DNA from 3 places in the Vibrio sp. TRT 29B02 genome. Region 3 is predicted to be linked to each of the others. Evidence: predicted binding sites of a transcription regulator. Region 3 holds the regulator's gene; each other region holds the start of a gene.
The links. The regulator MetJ, encoded in region 3, represses methionine synthesis genes. The targets are predictions, from matches to a motif close to TTAGACNTNTANANGTCTAA.

Region 1 (5,434 bases), on a different contig from region 3:
TGGCGGTCGAATTAGTCGAAGCGGTATTTAAACAACTCAATGTTCCAATTTCTATCGAAGTATTGCCATGGGCGAGGGCGTTAAGTAATGTCCAATTTGGTCGAGCCGATGCAATTTTTACAGCATTTAAAAATCCACAAAGAGAACAGTTTGCCGATTTTAGTCACCAGATATTGTTCACACAAAACATCAGCTTAGTCGTGAAGACAAACAGTAATATCTCTAGTGACTTATTCTTAACCTCTGATTTATCCAATTCAACTATCTGCGTTGTTAACCGAGTGAGTTACGGCGCAAGAATGGACGCTTTACTTGCAGAGAGCCGTTTCAAAATGGTTTTTAGGCGTAACCATACTCGCGACTGTGCACATCTGGTGAGAACCGGACGGGCAGATATATGGGTGAATAACAGTTTTGGGGCTCGAAGTATCATTGCTAGTGAGGGGATGGATAAGGTGTTAGAAATCCTCTCTCCTCCTATTGAAGCGACACCCAGCTATATCGCTTTTTCTAAGTTGAGGGAACATGCTTGGCTGCGAGAGCGATTCGACGAGGCATTGCGAGAAATGAAACAAGATGGTCGCTATGAAGCCATTATTGATAACTATTTTGAACGTATCAAAAAGCCGGAACAAAAATAAAAGGGCTGACGAATCTCGTCAGCCCTTAGCGAATGTTTAAGCGAGTTGTGGATTACCAGCCTTTAACTACACCACCTTGGAAGATGTCTGATGCTGCGTTGTACACTTCTTCAGTTTGGTAAGACTTAACGAAGTTTTGTACGTTTTCAGCTTGGACATTGTCTTCACGAGCGACGATAAGGTTTACGTATGGAGACTCTTTGTCTTCAACGAAGATACCGTCTTTTTGTGGTGTCAGATTGATTGAGCTCGCGTATGTAGTGTTGATCACTGAAAGTGCAACGTCATCAAGTGAACGTGGTAGCTGAGCTGCATCAAGTTCTACAATTGTGATGTTTTTTGGGTTTTCAACGATATCACGAACCGTTGCTAGTAGACCGACGTCTTCGCGAAGTTTCAGAAGACCTTGTTGCTCAAGAAGCAGTAAAGAACGACCAAGGTTTGTTGGATCGTTTGGTACCGCAATACGAGCGCCATCTTGGATCTCTTCAACAGATGTTACTTGCTTAGAGTAACCTGCGATCGGGTAAACAAAGGTGTTACCCGCAATTGTCAGTTTGTAACTGCGGTCTGCTACTTGCTGATCAAGGTATGGTTTATGTTGGAATGCATTGATATCGATTGAACCGTCATCCAACGCTGCATTTGGTGTTACGTAATCGGTGAAAGTCACTAACTCAACCTCTAGGCCGAATTTTTCTTTAGCCACTTTTGCTGCTACTTCAGCAACTTGCGCTTCAGCACCAGCCATAACACCAACTTTGATTTTGCTTGTGTCGGCTTCTTTATCGCCACAACCTGCCAGAACCAGTGCAGACGCTGCTGCAGCGATAGCCAAAATACCTTTAAGACTGAATTTCATCACTATCTCCTTATAAATAAAATCTGTGATTAATGTTTAATTTATTATTAACGGTGATCGACGCGACGCACAATCGCATCACCAATAGATTGAATAATTTGTACCAGTACGATGAGCATGACGACTGTCACTGCCATGATCACCACATCGTAGCGGTGGAATCCGTAGCGAATGGCTACGTCACCTAAACCTCCACCTCCGACCGTTCCCGCCATTGCAGAGTAACTCACTAGAGTGACTAGCGTGATAGTGACGGAGTTGACGATAGTTGGCATTGCTTCTGGGAGTAATACCTTTGAGATGATCTGCAACGGTGTCGCGCCCATAGACTGCGCAGCTTCGACAAGTCCCGTTGGGACTTCAAGCAATGCGCCTTCGATAAGACGAGCGACAAATGGAATCGCACCTATGGTCAAAGGAACAATTGCCGCTGTTGTGCCGATAAAGGTTCCCACTAATAACTTAGTGACTGGAATGATCGCTACCATCAAGACAAGAAATGGTACAGAGCGACCAATGTTTACGATGGCACCAAGCGCACTATTGAGCTTAGTGTTTTCGAGCAGGCCATCTTTTTTAGTCGTGTGTAAAACAACACCTAACGGGATGCCTATTGCAAAGCCGACAATACCAGCGACAGCGACCATATAGAGAGTTTCAAGTGTTGCGCCAATAAGTAGGTTGCTGTTTAAGTTCAGCCACTGTGAAATTTCATTAAAGGACATAACCCAGTACCTCTACTTTTACGTTGTGTTCGCGCAGGAATTCAATGGCAGCATTATCGTCTTGTTCGTTGCCGAACAGTTCGGCGACCATCATGCCAAACTTAACGCCGCCAGCGTAATCGAGATCGGAACTCAAAATGCTGACATCAATATTGAATTTACGAGCAATCTGGCTCATGAGTGGTGCATCAACAGTCGCGCCAGTAAACTCTAAACGCACTAGTGGGTAGCTGTTCTCAACGCGCGTGTCCTGTAGACGAGCTTGGTAATCTTCAGGAATAGAAAGATCCAATGTTGAACGAATAAACTGGTGAGCTAGCTCGGTTTTAGGGTGCGCGAAGATCTCACCAACACTGCCTTTCTCTACCAATTCACCACCCCCAATAATAGCTACTTGGTGGCAAATACTTTTCACAACATCCATCTCGTGAGTGATCAGGAGAATGGTGATGTTAAGCTTGCGGTTAATCTCTCTGAGCAGCTCTAAAATAGACTGAGTTGTCGCTGGATCTAGTGCACTGGTGGCTTCATCACATAAAAGTACTTTAGGATCGCAAGCCAGTGCGCGAGCGATGGCAACACGCTGCTTTTGACCACCGCTAAGGTTAGCAGGGTAGCTTTCGTGTTTATCTTCTAGGCCTACCAACTTAAGTAGCTCTGTCACTTTTTGGTTGATATGCGCTTTATCTTTGCCCGCGAGCTCTAACGGCAGTGCCACGTTGTCATACACAGAGCGTGACGACAGCAGATTAAAATGCTGGAAGATCATCCCAATATTACGACGAGCTTCACTCAACTGAGATTTAGACAGCTTAGTGAGATCCACGCCATCAACCACGATCGAGCCTGTCGTTGGTGCTTCTAGCATGTTGACACAACGAATAAGCGTACTTTTCCCTGCTCCTGATGAGCCAATAACACCAAAGATTGTTCCTTGAGGAATATGAAGGTTTATCTCTTTCAAGGCGTGAATTTCCTTAGTGCCTTGGAAGAAAACCTTATTAACTTGATTAATTTCAATCATCGAGAAACCCACTATCAGATTGGATGAGCAGCAGAAGATTATTTTGAGCCACATCTCATTTACTAGAGGATGCTATGGGTTTGCGTGATTGGTGTCAATAGATATTTTTACGTCTAGACGTCTAAACGTATTTTTTGCCCAATCGTTTAGTAATTAGATAGTGATGAAAGAAATAAAGCGTGCAATAATTCTTATTAATCAAAGCAAAAACGAGAAGCATATTTTGGCAAAACCTGCAGTCTTTCTAGACCGAGATGGCGTAATCAACGTTGACCACGGCTATGTGCATGACGAACACGATTTTGAGTTTATTGAAGGTGTGTTTGAAGCGACGAAAAAGCTCCAAGAGATGGGCTATCTGCTTGTCCTTGTGACTAACCAGTCTGGTATTGCACGTGGCATGTTCAGTGAAGATCGTTTTCTATCACTAACTCAGTGGATGGATTGGAATTTCGTTGATAATGGCGTTGAGCTAGATGGGATCTATTACTGCCCTCATCATGCAGAGCAAGGTCAGGGTAAATATAAGGAAGATTGTGATTGTCGTAAGCCAAAACCTGGGATGTTTATCTCTGCTCGTGACTTTTTAAACATTGATATGGCCAACTCAGTGATGGTTGGTGATAAGGCGGAAGACATGATGGCGGCTGACGCTGCTGGTGTCGGAACTAAGATTCTTGTTCGTACTGGCAAACCAGTGACTGAGAAAGGTGAAGCGTTAGCCTCAGTGGTACTCGATAGCATTAAGCAAGTACCAGACTATCTCGTCAAGTAAACAAAATCAGGTTGTCCGCTGTAATCTTGTCAGGAGGGAATCATGAAATCTAGAGTGTTACTCACGGCGATGATTGGACTCGTTTTAACAGCGTGTTCTTATAATGCTGTAGAGCGTGATAGTGCCTATCAAGGTGATTTCGAGTTTTATCAGTGCAGTGCAGATAAAACCTTCAAAGTCGCCTTTATGCCCAATCAACCTTTGGCATTACTGAGGTTACCAGAGCATGACTATAGACTGGTTCAAGTTCCTTCTGGCTCAGGGACAAAATACATTCTTGATGATGGCACGGCGCAGGCCCTCAACCCAGTGACCCTCTTTACTAAGGGCAGTGAAGCTCGCTTAGAGCTAGGGCGTGTCGTGTATAAAAATTGTATCAGCCAATAAATGTGTTCGGATAGTATTAAGGAGGCGTTCGCCTCCTTTTAACATTTAACTATTAGACCCAATAAATAACCTATGAGCAAAAAATTAACCATTCTTGATATAGCTAAGCTGTCTGGTGTCGGTAAGTCGACGGTGTCTCGCGTCTTGACCAATGATCCTAAGGTGAAGCCTGAAACTCGAGCCAAAGTTGAGCAGGTGATTCAAGAGTGTGGTTATGTGCCATCAAAATCTGCACAAGCCATGCGTGGAGGCAGCCAGAAGGTGGTTGGGGTCATCATATCTCGCCTCGATTCGCCATCAGAAAATAAAGCCGTCGGCAGCATGCTAAGTACCTTATACGATGCAGGCTATGATGTTGTTATTATGGAGAGCCAGTTTGATCGCGAGAAAACCAATGAACATCTCGATGTCCTGAAAAAACGAAATGTAGATGGTGTTATTGTGTTTGGCTTTAGCGATTTCGATATTTCCAAGCTGGCGAGCTGGAAAAACTGCTCAGTCGTTATTGCCATGGATACAGATCAAGTCTCTTCTATCAACTACGACAACACGCAAGTGATCACCAAAGCTCTGGAATATTTGCAGAAAAAGTCACTCCAACACATCGCATTTATCGGAGTCTCACCGAGCGATAAAACAACGGGAAAGCTACGTTTAGAGGCATACCTAAATTGGTGTGAACAGCACGCAATTAAAGCCCATTATCAAACAGGACAACTCAATCATGAAAGTGCCTACTTACTGGTTGATAGCGTACTCGACGCCCGAACAGAAGCGATTGTTTGTGCCAGTGATACGTTGGCACTTGGTGTGATAAAACGCCTTCAAGAGCTCGACAGAGAAGATGTCGTGGTGACAGGGGTAGGGGGAAATGAACTACTTTCTTTCCTTTTTCCAAAAGTCTTTAGCATTGATCCAGGTTATTCCCTTGCGGGAGAAAAAGCCGCTAATTTATTGATCTCTCAAATAAATGGTGAGCTGAAACAGGTTCATATCACTCAGCAGCCGCTTGCTCTCTAA
Region 2 (5,434 bases), on a different contig from region 3:
CAAAAGTGAAAAAGCGTTGTTTGAGTATGCTTTAGCGATCAAAAACCGCTATATGAAGAAGACAGCTCCGTTGAGTAAAGTGGTCTACGATAACAAGATTCATCTGATAAACAACGCGCTTGGGCTACACACTTATGCCAACAAGATTCATGGCGGCAAGATCAAATCTAAAAACGAGATTAGAATTGCCAGCGTGTTTAAGAATGCGCCGGAGCCGCTTTTGCGTATGCTGATCGTTCATGAGTTGGCGCATTTTAAAGAAAAAGAGCACAACAAGGCGTTCTATCAGCTTTGTTGCCATATGGAACCGGAATACCATCAGCTGGAGCTTGATGCTCGTTTGTTTATGATTTACCTAGAAACAGTGAACCGCAATTAATCGTGATGACTCGTCGAAATAACAATACTAAGTCCAGCAATGATATGGGCCAAACCAAACCAGCATTATCAGAGACTAAAGTGATTAAGCGCCCAGCGAAAGCGGGTCTGCACAAACGAAATCTGCATAATGGACGTTACGATTTCAAAGCGTTGACCGATGCATTGCCTGAATTAAGCGCGCACATAGTGAAAAACCCGAAAGGGGAGGCAAGTATTAACTTCTCTGACCCCGTCGCGGTTAAACTGCTCAATAAGGCGTTGCTGGCGCACCATTATTCTGTGACTCAGTGGGATATTCCACACGGTTACCTTTGTCCGCCAATTCCTGGTCGCGCTGATTATGTTCATCGATTAGCCGATTTACTGGCTGACGATTGCGGGCAATCTGTTGCGAGGCGCGTTAATGCTCTAGACATCGGTGTCGGTGCAAACTGTATTTATCCAATTGTGGGTGTCACCCAATACGGTTGGCATTATACGGGGTCGGACATTGACCCAGTATCGGTCAATAACTCGAATCAGATTGCAGCCAATAACACGGTGCTTAAAGATAAGATCGAATGCCGCTTACAACAGAACAGTCGTTATCTGTTTAAAGGAATCATCAAACCGGGCGAGTTTTATCACCTCACAACGTGCAATCCTCCGTTTCATAAATCTCTCGAAGAAGCGCAGCAAGGCAGTGCGAGAAAGATCAGTAATTTGTCTGCGAACAAGGCTAAGCGTGGTCAGGGTAAAACCCAAGCGACGGAAAAAGGGCAACCGGTTCTCAACTTCGGTGGCCAGCAGGCCGAACTGTGGTGTTCAGGAGGAGAGGCCGCCTTTATCAAAAACATGGCTTTTGAAAGTCGTGAGTTCGCGCACCAAGTGCTGTGGTTTTCTACGCTAATCTCTAAAAAAGACAACGTTCGTTGGATGCGAAAGAATCTTGAAAAAGCCGCCGCGACCGAAATCCATATTGTGGAAATGAGTCAGGGACAGAAAAACAGTCGCTTTATCGCCTGGACATTCCAAACTCAAGAACAGCGTAAGCGTTGGTTGACGTTGAATAAATAAGCCGAGGTCTAGGAGGGCATATGGAGTTTGAGATTTATATGCCTTGTGAACCCGTATGGATATGTGACAGTTTCCTGTTACTGTTCGCTGTGCTGTTTATAGTTGGGCTTGGCGGTTTTATCTATATCCTTTACAAAGAGTATCTCAAGATTCATCGCGCTGCAGACGTTAGACGGCGTAGACAAACGCACCATTCACGTCGTAAACGTTAGTGCAAAATTCGCAAATCAATCTCCGTTTGTCCTTGAGCATAAAGTGCCCGTTGTTGATTTAGTTTATGGGTAGCCTGTAGCCATAGTTCATTCGCTCCATACCACTTCTGGTATTGATTTAGCCGTCTCTGCGCCTCAACAAATGCAAAATTGGCTATTTCTATCTCTGCCAAATAGAGTAAAGCGCGAGGTTTGTCGGGTTGGTGTAAGAGCGCTTGCTGGAGATACAGCCGAGCTTTGTGTATCTGTTGTGCTTGAAGAGCGCAAAACGCCGCGTTCTCATAACTATCGCCAATGTTGTAATAGTCAGGCGAGCGAATGGCTTGCAGAAATCGCTCCTCTGCTTGTTGGTAGTGACCTTGCTCACAGAGATATGTCCCATAGTTGTTGAGCACGTCGCCGTTATTTGGGTGCTCGCGAACGGCTTGTTGATAGAGTTGATTAGCGTTTACGTCTTCGCCCACTTTAGCGAGATAACGGGCAAATGCGAGTTGAGCTCGGTAGTACTTGGGTTGGTATTCGATCGCTTTGTTGAGGTTTTGTCTCGCTTTAACGTAGTTGCCTTGTTCGAGATAGCCTAATCCAAGGGTGATTCTCGCGTCGGCGCGCTGCTTAGTGACTAGGGCATGGTTTGTCTGTGATTGAATGCATCCGAATAGCATCAATGTAGATAAGATGAGAGTACGCATTGTGGCTGAAGTCGTGTCGAAGTCGATGATTTAGCTAAAACGACAAATGCCTAACGTGCAACGGACGGTGGCTAACGATGGAATGTAGGAAATGGGAAATGAACAAAATAATGTAAAAGGGGAATGACAGAATAGGTCATTCCCCTTTTAATTTGATCGCAATTATTCGTCTTTGGTGAAATTCGCTTCACTGAAGTGTTCGAGATCGTATGGCGTTTGCTGGTAGACACAATAATTGAGCCAGTTCGAGAACAACAGATGCCCATGACTGCGCCAACTCGCACAAGGCTTGTTGTCTGGATTATTGTTGGGGTAGTAGTTAACCGGAATCGCGGGCTCCATACCTTCGCCTAAATCGCGAATATACTCTTGGTGCAAGGTGTGTGAATCATATTCTGGGTGGCCAGTAACAAACACGTTACGTTTATCTTTAGTCGCTGCGAGGTAGACGCCAGCCACATCGGAAGTCGCCAAAATGTCTAAATCGGTGTGTTGTTCGAGATACTCTGGCGAAAAATCGGCGTAGCGAGAGTGTGGAGCCAAGAAGGTATCATCAAAGCCACGTAACACTGGATGGTAAGGCTGGTGGATTTTGTGATGGTACACACCAGAAAGCTTCTCTTTACGCGTTCGTTTTGGAAGATCGTAGAGAAGTTTTAGACCTGCCTGCGCAGCCCAACAGACGTAGAGTGTTGAAGTTACATGGTCTCTTGCCCAGTTCATTATCGATTGCAGATGCTCCCAATAAAGCACATCCTCAAATTGAACTAAGCCCAATGGTGCACCAGTAATGATCAGCCCATCAAAGTTGCGATTTTTGACCATTTCAAATTGGCGGTAGAAGTTGTCTAGATGTTCTGTTGGCGTGTTCTTACTCGGTCTATCATCAATGCGTAAAAGCTCGATGTCTACTTGGAGTGGGCTGTTTGATAGCAAGCGTAAGAATTGCGTTTCAGTCTCAATCTTCTTAGGCATAAGATTGAGGATCAGAACCTTTAGCGGTCGAATTTCCTGAGTCGACGCGCGTGATTCTGGCATGACAAAGATGTTCTCAGTGCGTAACACGTCAGAAGCAGGTAGTTGATCGGGGATCTTAATAGGCACAGCTTTCTCCCTAAGCTTGATTGTGGACGTCTATACTTCCAAACTTAACCCAATCACACAGAGATGTCGATAGCTATATCGAGCCAATTTATAATATGATTCATAGCAACGAACACAAACAATGTGAAATATGACCGTTAAACTGACGCTGATTCGCGGGCTGCCAGGCTCAGGGAAAAGCACTTTGGCTCAGACATTCAACGCACAACATCTAGAAGCCGACATGTTCTTTATTGAACCGTCTGGAGAATATGTTTATCAACCAGACAAAATTGCCGATGCTCATCAATGGTGTCAAGCGATGACAGAGCAGTGCCTGAAAGAAAAGCGAGATGTCGTTGTATCCAACACTTTCGTTCAGCGCTGGGAAATAGTGCCGTATTTCAATATGGCTAAACGCTATGATGCTGAGTTTGAAGTGCTTGAATGCACCAATGATTACGGCAACATTCACGGTGTGACGCAAGAAACGATCAATAGTATGAGGAAACGGTGGCAATCATGGCGAAACGCACGCCAATCGTCGAAATGACTTCTTATGGAATCTATCAAGGCTGGGATTCCAAATCTAAAAACCTACCAAAAATAGCACAGTTCACGACCAAGGTTGTTGCCGAAGAGGGGATCGAATTTGGTTTTATTGTAAATATTAAAAGAGCCAAAGGAGAGGTGATCGAGTTTTGCATCGACCACCCAGGAATAGTGGGTAAAAAAGGCCAAATCCTCGAACCTTTTACCGGCGATATGCATGTTGGGAGCAATGATTGGGACTTCTACTTGGGGGATACCATACAGTTGCTTGGTGATATGAACGGATATGAATCAAATCTCGGCAAGTGGCGTATGACCATCTCGATGAGGGACAATGTTGTTGCTGACAAAACGTTTGAACTTTACGCACGTGATGAGGGAGAGTTCTGGAAGCAAAGAGGTTTTTAAGCGACGGAGCCACAGAGTATTGGCATTGAGAAATTGTCTGATTCATTAAAGATGAATAACTTAGATATATATCAAGCTAAACATAGGCTATTTTTACTAGACTAGATGGTTAATAAAGAAGTACAAAAATAGTCAATGAAGCAGATGCGCTTGCTAAACCTTAATCTACAAACGAAAACCGCCCTGTACTTTTTACTAGGTCTATTGGGTGTCACGCTGAGCTGCCTTTATATCACACGTTACTTCTTTGTTGTTAGCCTGAGTAATTTGGAAACAATGGAGTCGAATCGAGCCAGTCAACAGGCTCAGCATGTCATTGCGATGATGAGTGACAAACTGGCAGAACACTCTTATGACTGGGCCTATTGGGATGAGAGCTATGAAGTTCTCCTTAGCGGCGATCTCAAAGGTTACCGTGAACGCAACTTAGCACCAGAAGCTTTGGATGCACTTAGCGTTGATCTTATGTTGCTCACCGATCTGCATGGGCAAGTCGTGGAAGGGATTTCTCTGACTGAAAGTGAGACTCAGCTGTTGGTTGAGTCGGTCGCGACAAATGAGAGAGTCGTCAAACATATCAATTCGATGAATCGAGTGTTGGATAGTGCCAGAGATGCTTTGAGTGGCTTGTTCTCGGTCAATGGTGACGTTTGGACACTTGCAGTTACTCCAGTGAGAAACAGCGATGGTACCTCTGCGTCGTCAGGTTGGTTGATTTGGGGACGCAATCTCTCTGTCAGATTTCCTGGAGACTTTAAGTCAATTCTTGTCGCTGATAATCAAATCGTGAATGTGGATAGCATCACTTCAACGCCAGATGTGGACTCTAGATCCAAAATTGACAAGACCGAGCAAGCCATGACCCAACTGGCGGACTTACACGGAGTATCGGGGCAGGTTATTGCGCAGCTAAAAACGACCATCGAACGTGTTCATTTTCAGAAAGGGAACGTGCTGTTCACCTATTTGTTCGCTGCCGTATCGATTGCGACAATCGTTATTTCATTGATTACTTATCTTACATTTAAGCGCCGCGTCGCGGTGCGTTTCTCT
Region 3 (5,434 bases):
GAGGTTCAAGCTGGGCACGTTTGAGGCTAGCAAGTACCTCATTTTCAATACGTTGGAAATCATGTCGAGAAGAGAAGTAAAGTTCGATCAATAGCACTTCATCGAGAGATGAAATGATTTTAGCCCCTCTTCCTGATGCCAATACACGTTCAATACGAGTTGACCCCGACTCTGGCTGATAGCTACAGCGAAGGTGCAAATCCATCGAGCTTTGAGCGACAGGTTGTAAGGTTCTGCTGTGGAGAACTGGCGCTGCTAGTCGTGCCAACTCGCTTGCTTCGTCTAAGCGTAATAGTGGTAAGAGACAGGCGTCGGAGACCAATCTTGGATCTGCGCTATATACACCCGCAACATCGCTCCAGATAGTGACACGGTTTGCTTCCGCGAGAGCACCAATCACGGTTGCAGAGTAGTCAGAGCCATTTCGTCCTAAGAGAACAGTGTGTCCTTGCTTATCTTGTGCCATGAAGCCTGTAATCACGATACGATGATGGACATGTTGCGCAAGCACTTCTTTAATTAATGGATAAGAAGCGCCACAATCAACTTCAGGTTGAGTGCCTGCTTCTGCACGAAGGAAGGCGCGGGCATCTTGCGCGACAGCAGGTAAATTGGTTTGGCAGAGCAAGGCAGCAAGCAGGCGAGACGACCAGACCTCTCCATGGCCAAGCACCGCCGCTTTTTGTGCTTCGTTGAGAGGGAAAGTTAATTCTCCCAAGGTACTGAATTCATCCTGAAGAGTAGCGAGTAGTTGCTGTTTAGTTTCGCCTTCAATCAGCTCTTCAACGAGTTCAGTTTGAAATACTCGTAAGGATTGGAGTTCTTCATGAGCAATGCGCCCATCAGTTGCGAGCCCTTCAAGAAACGCGATCAGTCGGTTCGTTGTTTTACCAGCCGCAGAGACAACGATGAGATCATCCGGTCTTGAGTACTCTTTTAGGATACCCACTACGCGGCGATAACATTCAGGATCCGCTAAGCTACTTCCGCCAAATTTATGTAGCTGACGTTCATGAGACATTATTGAGCCTCCGCTGTTTTAGCAAATGCTTGCTTTAAATCTGCAATTAAGTCGTCTGCATCTTCAAGCCCGACAGAGATGCGTAGCAGTTGCTGTGACACTCCAGCTTCCGCTAGCGCCTCTTCTCCCATTGCTCGATGGGTCATAGATGCAGGATGGCAAATTAGGCTTTCTACGCCACCTAGAGATTCAGCCAACGAAAATAGCTCTAGTTCGCCAACAAAGTATTTAAGCTGTTCGAAAGTACCTGCAAACTCGAAACTGAGCATCGATCCAAATCCGGTTTGTTGCTTCTTAGCAATGTCATGACCAGGATGATCAGGCAGGCTAGGGTGATAGATTTTGCCTACAAGTTGTTGAGTCTGAAGGTAGCTGAGAATTTTGCTAGAACTCTCTTCATGGACTTTCATTCGTGCTCCGAGTGTTCGTATGCCACGTAGTGTCATGTAACTGTCGAAAGGAGTGCCGGTGGCGCCGATACAGTTACCCCACCACGCTAACTCTTCCGCGTGTTGTTCATTTTTGGTAATCACCACGCCGCCAATAACGTCTGAATGACCATTGATGTATTTAGTCGTTGAGTGAATGACAAAATCTGCACCAAGCTCAAGAGGTTTCTGGAATACAGGAGTCAAAAAGGTGTTGTCGACCGCAACCAATGCGCCGACCTTTTTGGCTTTTTGGCAAACACTTGCGATGTCAACGACTCGAACCAATGGATTTGACGGTGTTTCTAAGAGGATCAGTTTAGGCTTTTGCGCCAATGCCTCTTCGAGGGCTTGCTGGTTTGATTGGTCAACAAACAGGACTTTGAAATCCCCTTTGTTGGCACGAGTGTTAAATAGTCGGTAGGTGCCCCCGTAGCAATCGTGAGGTGCGACGATAATATCGCCAGGGCTCAAGAAGGCTGACACCCATAAATTAAGGGCGGATGTACCGCAGTTAGTGACCACTGCCCCTTTGCCTGACTCAAGTTCATATAGGGCGGTTTCTAATAGGCCTCGGTTTGGGTTGCCAGAGCGAGTGTAATCGTACTTAGGCACTTCTCCGAAAGCTGGGAACCCATAGTTGGTCGAAAGGTAAATGGGTGGAACAACTGCGTGATGTTGAGTGTCAGACTCGATACCAGTACGTACCGCGATTGTGGCTGGTTTACGGGTGCTCATAAATGTTTCCTTTCGACCTTAAATGACTTTTTCAATGGAATAGGCTATAAGCTCTTAAGAGCCATATCGTGGCCATCCCAATCCTTTATTCAATTTACTTTACTTGCCATTTTATAGGACGTCAATACTTCTAGACGTCTATATGTCTTTGCTTGTGGCTATAAATACCGCTAAAATTGGGGTTTCTATTTTCAAACATAAAAATTGATAAAAGGTGCGCAATGGCAGATTGGAATGGCGAATACATTAGCCCATATGCTGAGCATGGAAAGAAAAGCGAACAAGTAAAGAAGATTACTGTTTCTATTCCATTGAAAGTATTAAAGGTTTTAACAGATGAGCGTACACGCCGTCAGATTAATAACCTACGCCACGCAACAAATAGTGAGCTATTGTGTGAAGCATTTTTGCATGCTTATACAGGGCAACCGTTGCCTACAGATGAAGATTTACGTAAAGACCGCCCTGACGACATTCCTGCTGAAGTGAAGAAACTGATGACGGAAATGGGTATTGAGTTCGAAGCGTTTGATGACGAATAACAAAAAATATTAGCACCTTTATTTTTCGCTGAAAGCCGATAACATCATCAAAAATAAAAAAACCGCTGAATATGACAGCGGTTTTTTTGTCTTTATCACCTCAGAAACAATGGATTATTGTTCCATGTAGCTTGCTGGCATTTCAATGCGAGCGACACCTGAGTCTACCGCGGCTTGAGCAACTGCTTTTGCAACGCGTGGTAGTAGGCGAGGATCCATTGGTTTAGGAATGATGTAACCCGGGCCAAAAGACAGGGCGTCAACACCTGCTGCAGTGAGTACTTCAGCCGGCACTTCTTCTTTGGCTAGCTGACGAATTGCGTCGACTGCTGCTAACTTCATCTCATCGTTGATTTCACTTGCACGCACGTCGAGTGCACCGCGGAAAATGAATGGGAAGCACAGTACGTTGTTGACCTGGTTAGGGTAGTCACTGCGACCTGTGCCCATAATCAGATCCTGACGTACTTGGTGAGCAAGTTCAGGTTTGATTTCTGGATCTGGGTTAGAACATGCAAATACCACTGGCTTGTTCGCCATTAAAGCAAGCGCTTCAGGAGAAAGTAGGTTTGGACCTGATACACCTAGGAACAGATCAGCACCTTCAATCACGTCTTCTAGAGTGCGCTTGTCAGTATTGTTGGCAAACAGTTGTTTGTATTCGTTCAAATCATCACGGCGAGTGTGGATGACGCCCTTGCGGTCAAGCATGTAGATCTTCTCACGCATAGCGCCACATTTAATCAGTAGTTCCATACATGCGACAGCCGCAGCACCTGCACCTAGACAGACAATCGTTGCGTCTTCGAGTTTCTTGCCTTGTAGCTCGATAGCGTTAAGCATGCCAGCTGCAGTAACAATCGCAGTACCGTGCTGGTCATCGTGGAAAACAGGAACATCACAACGTTCAATCAGCTGCTTTTCAATCTCAAAACAGTCGGGTGCTTTAATGTCTTCTAGGTTGATGCCGCCAAACGTATCAGCAATATTCGCAACCGTATCGACGAACTCTTCGATAGTGCGGTGTTTGACTTCAATATCAATAGAATCTAGACCTGCAAAGCGTTTGAATAGAAGAGCTTTGCCTTCCATTACTGGCTTAGAGGCAAGAGGACCTAAATTACCAAGACCAAGAATCGCGGTGCCGTTAGAGATAACAGCGACCATGTTGCCTTTAGAAGTGTATTTGTAAACGTTGTCTGCATTTTGTGCGATTTCACGTACTGGTTCTGCTACGCCTGGGCTGTATGCCAAAGCAAGGTCTTTAGCGGTTTCTGCTGGCTTTGTAAGTGCGATCTCAATTTTCCCTGGAGTAGGGATTGCGTGGTAATCCAATGCTTGTTGACGAAATTGTTCTTCAGGGGATAGTTCTTGGCGATTGTCGTCTGACATAGGTGTAGGTACTCGTTAATAATTATATGGAAAGGGGGAATCCATTCTAGAGTAACTAAGTCAAGCTGCCTAGGTGAGAATGCGAGCTAAAGCAAGAAAAAGTAGTAAATGACTGGAGATAAGACCAGATGAATAGAGATATAGCTAGCGAATATCGCCAATTGTAATAGATTCGCCTGAAAAATGAGTAACGAGCAAAGAGCAGAAAACAAAAAAGGACGCCTGGGCGTCCTTTTTTAATTCGGTAACAAGGAAGTTATTACTTCTTGCTTGATAGAGCACCGAAACGCTTGTTGAAGCGATCAACACGGCCGCCTGTATCAACGATACGTTGCTTACCAGTGTAGAATGGGTGACATTTGTCACATACGTCTAGGTGGATAGAATCTTTGTCTAGAGTTGAGTTGAACTCAAAAGAGTTACCACAAGAACAAGTCGCTTTGATTGCTTTGTATTCTGGGTGGATACCAGCTTTCATGGGAGAACCTCTGTAATAGGCCGTGTCGCTATCCGAATCTAAGCCGGACACCACACGTAGTTAATAAAAATAATCTAGGATACCGCTGCATATCAGCAAGCCATATCTCTAAGGCGCGATATAGTAATGAATACATCGGTTAGGATCAAGCCGTTTCAGCATAAAGTTGCTACTTTTTTAGCCTGATTAGGTTGAATGGTGCTGGTGTTGTTCTCTTTCAACCAATGACCTTTTCCCTTAGACTAATTAACCTCTTCTCTTACTGAACTTTAAAGCCTATATGCGACCAACTATTGCCCGTGTAGCTCTGCCTGTTCCACTGGATAAACAGTTTGATTATCAGATTCCCAGCCATATGTTTCCAATCATAGGCGGGCGTGTCTCGGTGCCATTCGGCCGTCAGACATTAGTGGGCATAGTAACGGCATTGGTTAATGAATCGGAGTTTGGTCTCGATAAGTTGAAACCGATTAAGCAAGTGCTTGATAGTCAGCCTGTTTGGTCGCAAAGCCTCTACTCCTTGCTGGTTTGGTGCAGTCAGTTTTATCAGTATCCGCTTGGCGACACTCTGTTCAATGCCATGCCGAGTGCATTGCGTAAAGGGAAAGAGGCAGACTTTGCCACCTTAGTAGAGTGGCGGCTCACTGCAAAAGGTCGTGATCAGCTCATGCAGGGGTTTGGTCGTGCAGTAAAACAAGCAAAAGTAATGCGTATGCTCGAACATGGTTCGGTGGCACATCAAAGGTTTTTGGATGAAGAAGTCTCTTCGGCTGTTTTAAAATCCTTAACGGAAAAAGGTTGGATAGAATCCATTGAGAACAAACCTGTGATTCGA

Region 1: metN (methionine ABC transporter ATP-binding protein MetN) is a predicted target of MetJ. The motif match lies at 3,358-3,377, and genes of this name have one in related genera.
Region 2: metA (homoserine O-acetyltransferase MetA) is a predicted target of MetJ. The motif match lies at 3,465-3,484, and genes of this name have one in related genera.

Annotation. Positions count from the first base shown of each region.
Region 1 is NZ_JBNJOJ010000017.1:3,615-9,048, reverse strand. It holds gene ACQEXT_RS11830 (transporter substrate-binding domain-containing protein) at 1-641, shown strand, start outside; gene metQ (methionine ABC transporter substrate-binding lipoprotein MetQ) at 694-1,503, opposite strand; gene ACQEXT_RS11820 (methionine ABC transporter permease) at 1,551-2,228, opposite strand; gene metN (methionine ABC transporter ATP-binding protein MetN) at 2,218-3,252, opposite strand; gene gmhB (D-glycero-beta-D-manno-heptose 1,7-bisphosphate 7-phosphatase) at 3,476-4,027, shown strand; gene ACQEXT_RS11805 (MliC family protein) at 4,070-4,414, shown strand; gene treR (trehalose operon repressor TreR) at 4,487-5,434, shown strand.
Region 2 is NZ_JBNJOJ010000003.1:205,351-210,784, forward strand. It holds gene ACQEXT_RS03440 (M48 metallopeptidase family protein) at 1-379, shown strand, start outside; gene rlmF (23S rRNA (adenine(1618)-N(6))-methyltransferase RlmF) at 385-1,437, shown strand; gene ACQEXT_RS03450 (hypothetical protein) at 1,458-1,649, shown strand; gene pilW (type IV pilus biogenesis/stability protein PilW) at 1,646-2,338, opposite strand; gene metA (homoserine O-acetyltransferase MetA) at 2,501-3,442, opposite strand; gene ACQEXT_RS03465 (ATP-binding protein) at 3,573-3,974, shown strand; gene ACQEXT_RS03470 (DUF3859 domain-containing protein) at 3,944-4,381, shown strand; gene ACQEXT_RS03475 (bifunctional diguanylate cyclase/phosphodiesterase) at 4,517-5,434, shown strand, end outside.
Region 3 is NZ_JBNJOJ010000026.1:59,268-64,701, reverse strand. It holds gene ACQEXT_RS15765 (bifunctional aspartate kinase/homoserine dehydrogenase II) at 1-1,021, opposite strand, end outside; gene ACQEXT_RS15760 (O-succinylhomoserine (thiol)-lyase) at 1,021-2,187, opposite strand; gene metJ (met regulon transcriptional regulator MetJ) at 2,409-2,729, shown strand; gene ACQEXT_RS15750 (malic enzyme-like NAD(P)-binding protein) at 2,844-4,121, opposite strand; gene rpmE (50S ribosomal protein L31) at 4,381-4,599, opposite strand; gene priA (primosomal protein N') at 4,880-5,434, shown strand, end outside.